Microbaculum marinisediminis: one gene and its partner. The protein of the gene in region 2 binds, or shares a complex with, the protein of the main gene of each other region. Links are inferred from orthologs where the notes say so. Each region holds a gene or a part of one and is shown on either strand. Other genes may lie near its edges.

Region 1 (4,710 bases), on a different replicon or contig from region 2:
ATCGCGCGGCGGCAGAGCAGGATCCCGCCCTGCGACCGGACCACCGAGCCGACGACGACCTTGGGATTGTCGTAGTGGACAAAGCCGCAGCGCGTGCACACGCGCCGCTCCAGCGTGTCGCCGGGCGGGACGGTGTGGTGGAAGTCGGGCTCGAGATCGCTCATGACGTGAAATGGTGCCGTCAAGCGCGCGGCAAAATCAATCCGTCCGACGCGGTGTCACGACGAGTGCTTCATCAGGAAGAGGGCTTCGGCTTCAGCGCCTTCTCGATTTCGGGCATCAGCCGGTCGGCCAGCGAGCGCGCGTTGAGCGGGCCGACATGCTTGAAGACGATGCGGCCGTCGTTGTCGACGACGAAGGTCTCGGGCACGCCGTAGACGCCCCAGTCGATGCCGACGCGGCCCTTCTCGTCGGCGCCGACGGCATCGAACGGATTGCCGTAGCGGCCGAGGAAGCGGCGGGCGTTGTCGGCGCCGTCCTTGTAGTTGAGGCCGAAGACGCGGAAGCGGTCGTCCTCGCCCAGGGCCTCGATGAAGGGATGCTCCTCGCGGCAGGGCACGCACCACGACGCCCAGACATTGACCACGGTCACGCCCTGGCCCTTGAGGTCGTCGGTCGAAAAGCCCGGCACCGCCTTGCCGTCCTCCACCAGGCCGTCGAGGGCGGGGAGGCTGAATTGGGGCACCTCGCGGCCGATCAGGGCGGAGGGCACGACGCTCGGGTCACCGGCATAGAGGCGGAACAGGAACAGCCCGGCGAGACCCGCGAACACCACCAGCGGCGTGGCGACGACGATGCGGCCGAGCAGCGAGCGCTTCGGTCTGGCGGCTTTCGCGGGCGCGGATTTCTCGGGCGCCGGATTCCCGGGCCCCGACTTTCCGGGAGCGGTGTCCTCGGCGGTCATCGGTTGCCGCCCGCGCGGCGCACGCCGCGCCTGTCGAGTTCGGCCAGCGCCGCCTTCTGGACGCGGCCGTCGGCGACCACCCAGACGACGAGGCCGAGCAGCACGGTGGCGGTCAGGGCATAGGCGGCGACGATGAATCCGAGATGGTCGACCATTGGCTCAGCTCCTCGATCTGGTCATTGCGCGGGCGCCAGCGCGCCGGCCGCCCTGACGCGCAGCGCCCGGACCCGGCGGCGCATCACCTCGTTGCGCATGGCCGCGGTATGTAGGGCGAAGAACAGGAGCGTATAGCCGACGCCCATGGTCAGAAGCGGATACAGCATCGAGGAATCGATCGTCGGCCCGTCGAGGCGGAAGACGCTGGCGGGCTGGTGCAGGGTGTTCCACCAGTCGACCGAGAACTTGATAATCGGGATGTTGACGAAGCCGACCAGCGCCAGGATCGCGACGGGCCGCGCGGCGCGGGCGGGATCGTCGAAGGCGCGCCATAGCGCGATCAGGCCGAGATACATCAGGAACAGGATCAGCACCGAGGTCAGGCGCGCGTCCCACACCCACCAGGTGCCCCACATCGGCTTGCCCCACAGCGAGCCGGTGACCAGCGCCAGGAAGGTGAAGGCGGCGCCGATCGGGGCTGCGGCCTTGGCCGAGACGTCGGCGAGCGGGTGGCGCCAGACCAGCGTGCCCAGCGACGACACGGCGACGATCGAATAGCACATCATCGCCAGCCAGGCGGCCGGCACGTGGATGTACATGATCAGCACGGTCTCGCCCTGCTGGTAGTCGGCGGGCGCGCGGAAGGCCAGGAAAAGGCCGAGCGCGCAGACAAGCGCGGCCGCGGCCCACAGCCAGGGCAGCAGGCGTTCGGAGTACGCCATGAATCGGGTCGGGTTGGCGAGTTCGATCATCACGCGATCCTTCGCCGCCTGTTATGGCACAAAGTTCGGCGGAACTGAGATACGAAACAACGTCGCGGCACGGCTATTCCTACTCCAGCGCCAGTTTCAGCGCCGCGGCGGCGGCGATCGGGGCGAGAACGAGGCTCAGAAGCGTCAACGCGGCAAGGACCAGAAGCGGCGTCGACATCGGCACCGGGCCGGTGATCGCCGCGTCCGTCGCGCCGACGCCGAAGATGAGCACGGGCACCGTCAGCGGCAAGACCGTCACCGGAACCAGCAGGCCGCCGCGGCGCAGCGCCACCGTCAGGGCCGCGCCGATGGCGCCCAGGAAGGTCAGCGCCGGCGTGCCGACCAGAAGCGTCAGCGCGACGGCGCCGAGGGCGGCGGGATCGACGTTGAGCATCAGCCCGAGCAGCGGCGCGGCGACGACCAGCGGCAGGCCGGTCGTCACCCAGTGGGCGATCGCCTTCACCGCGACGATGACGACGAGCGGCGTCTCGGTCATGGTCAGGAGGTCGAGCGAGCCGTCCTCGTGATCGGCCTGGAACAGCCGGTCGAGGCCGATCAGGGTGGCCAGCAGCGCGCCTATCCAGAGGACCGCCGGGCCGACCCGCTTCAGGAGGTTCAGGTCGGGGCCGATGGCGAAGGGCATCAGCGCGATGACGATCAGAAAGAACACCGCGCCCATCATGGCGCCGCCGCCGACGCGCAGCGACAGGCGGATCTCGCGGCGGAACAGGGCGGCGACGGCGCCGGTCATGTCGCGTCCCCTCCAGTATCGGCACCCGTTTCAGCGCCGGCATCGTTCCGGGCCGGGTTTGGCGCGGGGCCGCCCATCTCCAGCACCCGCGTCTCGAAGGGCAGCGCGTCATGGGTCGCCACGAGTGCCAGGCCGCCGCCGGCGAGATGGGCGCGAATCAGGTCGAATAGGCGCGCACGCGCCTGCGCGTCGATCGCCGTCGTCGGCTCGTCCAGCAGCCACAGCGGCCGCTCGCAGGCGATCAGGCGGGCGAGCGCAAGGCGCCGGCGCTGGCCGGCCGACAGGATGCCGGCGGGAAAGTCGGCGAGCGCGGCAAGGCCGACCTCCGCGAGCGCAGTGCCTGTATCGGCCTTGCGCCGGCCGAGCATCCCGGCCCAGAAGCCGAGGTTCTCGGCAACGGTGAGCGCGGGCTTCAGCGCGTCGAGATGGCCGACATAGTGGGCGTACTCGCCGACCGGCACGTCCTCGGCGGCACCGTCGAGGCGGAGCCGGCCCGCGCTCACGGGCACCAGCCCGGCGACGAGGCGCAAGAGCGACGACTTGCCGGCGCCGTTGGGGCCGCGCAGCACCAGAAGCTCGCCGGCATCGACCGCGAAACCGAGGCCGGAAAACACCTCGCGGCCGCCGCGCACGCACGCGAGATCGTCTCCCACCAGCTTCATGGTGACGGCCTCATGCGGATCTGTATCGGGCGCGCGATCGGGTCGCCATGTGCGGGACGGGCCTCGCCTTTCTCACGTCGTATTGGCACCACTCTTAGAAATTCTCTATATACCCGGCAAGTCGGGCCGGCGCCTGCGACGTAAGTCGTGGTCATATTGCGCACCGTGGACGCTGCCCCATCTCGCCCTGAACCCCCGAACGCAAGAGGCCGACGCAGTGACCTCCACCTCCCTCGACAGTTTCAAAGCCCGCAAGACCCTCAAGGTCGGCAACAAGACCTACGAGTATTTCAGCCTCAAGGCGGCCGAGAAGAACGGTCTCAAGGACATCTCCTCGCTTCCCTATTCGCTCAAGGTCCTTCTGGAGAACCTGCTGCGCAACGAGGACGGGCGCACCGTCAAGAAGGCCGATATCAAGGCGATGGCGAGCTGGCTGCGCAAGCGGTCGTCCGACCGCGAGATCGCCTTCCGCCCGGCGCGCGTGCTGATGCAGGACTTCACCGGCGTGCCGGCGATCGTCGACCTCGCCGCGATGCGCGACGCCATGACCGCGCTCGGCGGCGATCCCAAGAAGATCAATCCGCTGGTGCCGGTGGATCTGGTCATCGACCACTCGGTGATCGTCGACGCGTTCGGCAACCAGCGCGCCTTCAAGGTCAACGTCGATCGTGAATACGAGCGCAACGGCGAGCGCTACCGCTTCCTGCGCTGGGGTCAGGAAGCGTTCGACAACTTCCGCGTGGTGCCGCCCGGAACCGGCATCTGCCACCAGGTGAACCTGGAGTATCTCGGCCAGACCGTCTGGACCAAGAAGTTCAAGACCAAGGACGCCAAGGGCAAGACCAATACCGTGGAGCAGGCTTTCCCGGACACGCTGGTGGGCACGGACAGCCACACGACGATGGTCAACGGCCTGTCGGTGCTGGGCTGGGGCGTCGGCGGCATCGAGGCTGAGGCCGCGATGCTCGGCCAGCCGATCTCGATGCTGATCCCCGAGGTGATCGGCTTCAAGCTGACGGGCAAGCTCAAGGAGGGCGTGACGGCGACCGACTTGGTGCTGACCGTCACCCAGATGCTGCGCCAGAAGGGCGTGGTCGGCAAGTTCGTCGAGTTCTACGGCGCCGGCCTCAACCACCTGCCGCTCGAGGACCGGGCGACGATCGCCAACATGGCGCCGGAATACGGCGCGACCTGCGGCTTCTTCCCCATCGACGAGGACACGATCCGCTACCTGAACCAGACCGGCCGCGCCAAGGGGCGTATCGAGCTGGTCGAGGCCTACGCCAAGGCGCAGGGCATGTACCGCACCGCGCGCGCCAAGGATCCGGTCTTCACCGATTCGCTCGAACTCGACCTCGGCGACGTCGAGCCGTCGATCGCCGGTCCGAAGCGGCCGCAGGACCGGGTCCTGCTGTCCGAGGCCAAGCCGAAATTCGTCGAGGCGCTGAAGACCGAGTTCGGCAAGGGCGAGGAGATCGAACGGCG
Region 2 (4,564 bases):
TGCGGCGCCTTACCGACCAGCGCAAGCGCGCCTCCGAGATCTTGTCGGCCGAGGTCCAGACCATTCCCGGCGCGGTGCGCCGCGCGATGCGGCCGCGCCGCCGCGACGGCGAGCCCGCCGCCGCCTCCCAGGACGACATCCAGGACGCCGAACACGCGGTGCGGCTCATGGTCGCGCTCAAGCCCTATCGCGGCGAGCTCGCCGTCAACGCGTTGCTCGGCTCCGTGGTCGGCCAGGTCGAGACATTTGTCGAGGCGGCGAATGCCGCGATCCTCCACGACATCCGCAAGTCGAGCGGTAGCGCGCTGGCCGCCGCGCGCCGCGATCTCGACGTCGCCGTGCGCATCAACACCGTGGTCTTCGGCGAAACCTACGCCTCCCTGCTCAAGCGCTCCGGCGATGCCGCCGGCCCCGTGCCCAGCCGTTTCGATCTGTACGAAGAAGACGACGCGGACGGCGAGGCCGGCGACGCCTCCGCCGCGGCCTGACCCGCCCACGCTCGATTCCCACGGCCCGATCGCCCACGCCGCGATCTCCTACGCCCTGATCCCCCACGCCTGATCCGCCGCACACTGATCCACCGCCCCAGGGCCCGGCGGGGCCGGGCTCGCGACCCGCTCCATCCCGTCTCCGCATTCCCCCGCGATAGCTGACCCACGCGATTGTTACGCCGGTGCGACGGTTTTGCGGTTTCGCAAAACGGTGACGACGCGCTATCTAGGCATCGTCGGGCGGACCCCTTCCGCCCCCGGACGGAGCGCACCTATGGTCCTTTGGGTGGTTTTCGCGGTTATGACCGGCGTCGCCATATTGGCGGTGCTGGCGCCGTTGACGCGAGGCCGCTCGCCCGCGCGGAGCGGGCAGGAGTCCGATCTGGCCGTCTACAAGGACCAGTTGCGCGAAATCGACGCCGATCTTGCGCGCGGCGTGATCGATGCCTCCGAGGCCGAGGCAGCACGCGCCGAGGTCGGCCGCCGGCTTCTGGCCGCCGACCGGGCCGCCCGGGACGCGCGGGTCAGCGCCGCTCCGGTATCGCGGGCGGCGGTCACGGCCGTCATCGTGCTGGTGCCGGCCATCAGCCTCGGTACCTATCTCGTGCTCGGCTCCCCCAATCTCCCCGGCCAGCCGCTGTCGGCGCGCATGGAGCGCCCGCCGCAGGAGCAGGACGTCGAGATCCTGATCGCCCGCGTGGAGGACCACCTTGCGAACGAACCTGAGGACGGGCGCGGCTGGGAGGTGCTGGCACCGGTCTACATGCGGCTCGGCCGCTTCGACGAGTCCGTCAACGCCTACGCCAATGCCCTGCGGCTGCTCGGCTCGACCGCGGAGCGCGAGGCCGACTACGGCGAGGCGCTCGTGACCGCCCGCGACGGCGTCGTCAGCGAAGAGGCGCGTGCCGCCTTCGCCCGCGCGCTGAAGCTCGATCCGAGGATGCCGAGGGCGCGGTACTTCGTCGCGATCGCGGCCGAACAGGACGGCGATACGGACACGGCGAAACGGCTCTGGCGTGCGCTTCTGCTGGATTCCCCGGCCGGTGCGCCGTGGCGCGCGACGGTGGAACAGCGGCTGGCGGCGCTGGACGGCCCGAATGCCCCAGATCCCAGCGCCCTAGGTCCCAGTGCCGAGGACATTGCCGCCGCCCAGGATATGTCGGCCGAAGATCGCGGCCAGATGGTCGCCGGCATGGTCGAGCGTCTGGCCGGCCGCCTGGCCGAGGACGGCAAGGATCTCGAGGGTTGGTTGAGGCTGGCGCGCGCCTATGTTGTGCTGGGCGACCCCGACAAGGCCCGCGAGGCCCTGGCTTCGGCGCGGGAAAATTTCCCGGACGACGCGGCGGCGGCCGGCCGGATCGACGACGCGGTCAGGTCGCTCGGGCTCGGAAGCACGTGAGCGCCGCCATGACGTCGCAATATTGGTCGTGAGGCGGATAGAGAGGTTGAAACGCGAATGACCCGCAAGCAGCGTCGCCTGGTTCTGATCGGCGTGGCCGGCGTCGTCCTGTTTTCCGCCGTCGGGCTGATGCTGGCGGCGTTCCAGGACAATATCGTCTTCTTCAACAGTCCCAGCGACGTCATCGCCAACAAGACGGCGCCGGGCAAGCGCATCCGGCTCGGCGGCCTCGTCGAGGACGGCAGCGTCCAGCGCATGGACGGCACCACGGTGCGCTTCACCGTCACCGACACCGCCAACGTGATGCCGGTGGTCTATACCGGCCTGCTGCCGGACCTGTTCCGTGAAGGGCAGGGCGTGGTCACCGAAGGCGCGATCGGCGCGGACGGGGTCTTCGTCGCCGACACCGTGCTTGCCAAGCACGACGAGAACTACATGCCGCGCGAGGTCGCCGACGCGCTCAAGCAGGACGGCCACTGGATGGGCGAGGAGCAGGCCCAGTGAACGGGACCGTCCGCGCCCGCCGCCCCAGGGCCGCCATCCGAGCCGCGATAGGGGCTTTGGTGGCGACGGGGACAAGCGACGGCACAGTCGCGCGCGAACGGACGACGAAGTCGAAGATGCGCCCTGGGATGCGCCCTGGACAGGCTCCAGGTGGCGCTGCGAGGATTGCCGCCAACCTGGAAGGGAAATAGCCGTGGTTCCGGAGATCGGCCATTACGCTCTCGTTCTGGCGTTCGCGCTGGCGCTGGTGCAATCGGTGCTGCCCCTGTGGGGCGCGCGGCGCGGCGATCAGGCGCTGATGTCGGTGGCGCCGCCGGCGGCCGTCGGCCAGTTCCTCCTCGTGCTGGTGGCCTTCCTGATGCTGATGGTCGCCTATCTCCAGTCCGACTTCTCGGTGGTCAACGTCTGGGAGAACTCCCATTCGGCCAAGCCGCTCTTGTTCAAGATTTCCGGCGTGTGGGGCAACCACGAGGGCTCTATGGTCCTGTGGGTGCTGATCCTCGCCTTCTTCGGCGCCTTGGTCGCGCTCTTCGGCGTCAACCTGCCCGATACCCTGCGCGCGACCGTCCTGTCGGTGCAGGCCTGGATCGCGGCGGTCTTCCTGCTGTTCATCCTGGGCACCTCCAACCCGTTCCTGCGCATTCTCAATCCGCCGGCGGAGGGCAGCGACCTCAATCCGATCCTGCAGGACGTCGGACTGGCGATCCATCCGCCGCTACTCTACGGCGGCTATGTCGGCTTCTCGATCGCCTTCTCCTTCGCCGTCGCCGCGCTGATCGAGGGGCGCGTCGATGCCGCCTGGGCGCGCTGGGTGCGGCCGTGGACGCTGGCCGCCTGGTGCTTCCTGACGCTGGGCATCTCGGTGGGCTCCTACTGGGCCTACTACGAGCTCGGCTGGGGCGGCTGGTGGTTCTGGGACCCGGTCGAGAACGCCTCGTTCATGCCCTGGCTCGCCGGCACGGCGCTGCTGCACTCGGCGATCGTCATGGAAAAGCGCAACGCGCTGAAGATCTGGACGATCCTGCTCGCCATCCTGACCTTCTCGCTGAGCCTGCTGGGCACCTTCCTGGTGCGCTCCGGCGTGCTGACTTCCGTCCACACCTTCGCCTCCGACCCGACCCGCGGCGTGTTCATCCTCGCCATCCTGGTCCTCGCCGTCGGCGGGGCGCTGACGCTGTTCGCCTGGCGCGCGGGATCGTTGCAGACCGGCGGCGTCTTCGCCCCGATCAGCCGTGAGGGCGCGCTGGTGCTCAACAACCTGCTGCTGACGGCTGCCTGCGGCGTGGTCCTGGTCGGCACCCTCTATCCGCTGGCGCTCGAGGCCGTGACCGGCGACAAGATCTCGGTCGGCCCGCCGTTCTTCGACGCGACCTTCGCCCCGATCATGGTGCCGCTGCTGATCGCGGTGCCGTTCGGGCCGATGCTGGCCTGGAAGCGCGGCGATCTCTATGCCGCCACGCAGCGCCTGATGGTCGCCGCCGGCATCGCGCTCGCCGTCATGATCGGCGCCTACGCCTACGCCTATGGCGGCCCCGTGCTGGCCCCGGTCGGCATCGGCATCGGCGCCTGGCTGATCCTCGGCGCGATCTCGGAGATCACCTTTCGCTCGAAGCTGTTTTCCAGTCCGCTCGCCACCGGCCTGCGCCGCGCCGCCGGCCTGCCGCGCTCGGCCTGGGGAACGGCGCTCGCCCATATGGGGGTCGGCGTCACCGTCATCGGCATCGTCGCGGTGACGGCCTACGAGACCGAGACGATCGTCGCGATGAAGCCTGGCGACACGATCGACGTCGCCGGATACGAGCTCACCCTGGACGGCTTCTCGCCGTTCCAGGGACCGAACTACCGCGACCAGGTCGGCCATATCACGGTGCGCAGGGGCGGCGCCGAGATCGGCGTGCTCAATCCCACCCGCCGCGTCTACCTGGCCAGCGGCCAGCCGACGACGGAAACCGGCATCCGCACCATGGGCTTCAGCCAGCTCTACGTTTCGCTGGGCGAGGGCAGCGGCGACGGCTCGGTCGCCGTGCGCGCCTATTACAAGCCGCTGGTGACGCTGATCTGGCTCGGCACCATCTTCATGACCGTCGGCGGCGTGGTGTCGCTGTCCGACCGGCGCCTGCGGGTCGGCGCGCCGCGTCGGGCCCGCGCGCGGGCTCCGGTCCCGGCGGAG

Evidence for each region.
Region 1: the proteins of ccmE (region 2) and ccmB are in contact, whole or in part, in a solved structure (PDB 8CE8), measured with the Escherichia coli proteins. The link is inferred for Microbaculum marinisediminis from one-to-one orthologs.

What each region holds. Positions count from the first base shown.
Region 1 is NZ_JALIDZ010000004.1:348,423-353,132, forward strand. Bases 728-3,618 are described here. They hold ccmB (heme exporter protein CcmB), read right to left. Parts: upstream 2,564-3,618; coding sequence 1,892-2,563; downstream 728-1,891. Other genes in these bases: MUB46_RS10540 (DsbE family thiol:disulfide interchange protein), read right to left, coding at 728-904; ccmD (heme exporter protein CcmD), read right to left, coding at 901-1,059; MUB46_RS10550 (heme ABC transporter permease), read right to left, coding at 1,081-1,812; ccmA (heme ABC exporter ATP-binding protein CcmA), read right to left, coding at 2,560-3,225; acnA (aconitate hydratase AcnA), read left to right, coding at 3,443-3,618. Also shown: MUB46_RS10535 (NUDIX hydrolase), read right to left, coding at 1-164; more of MUB46_RS10540, read right to left, coding at 236-727; more of acnA, read left to right, coding at 3,619-4,710. UniProt on the Escherichia coli protein: Required for the export of heme to the periplasm for the biogenesis of c-type cytochromes.
Region 2 is NZ_JALIDZ010000002.1:347,790-352,353, reverse strand. Bases 926-3,670 are described here. They hold ccmE (cytochrome c maturation protein CcmE), read left to right. Parts: upstream 926-1,947; coding sequence 1,948-2,394; downstream 2,395-3,670. Other genes in these bases: MUB46_RS04910 (heme lyase CcmF/NrfE family subunit), read left to right, coding at 2,588-3,670; ccmI (c-type cytochrome biogenesis protein CcmI), read left to right, coding at 926-1,890. Also shown: MUB46_RS04925 (hypothetical protein), read left to right, coding at 1-488; more of ccmI, read left to right, coding at 766-925; more of MUB46_RS04910, read left to right, coding at 3,671-4,564. UniProt on the Escherichia coli protein: Heme chaperone required for the biogenesis of c-type cytochromes. Transiently binds heme delivered by CcmC and transfers the heme to apo-cytochromes in a process facilitated by CcmF and CcmH.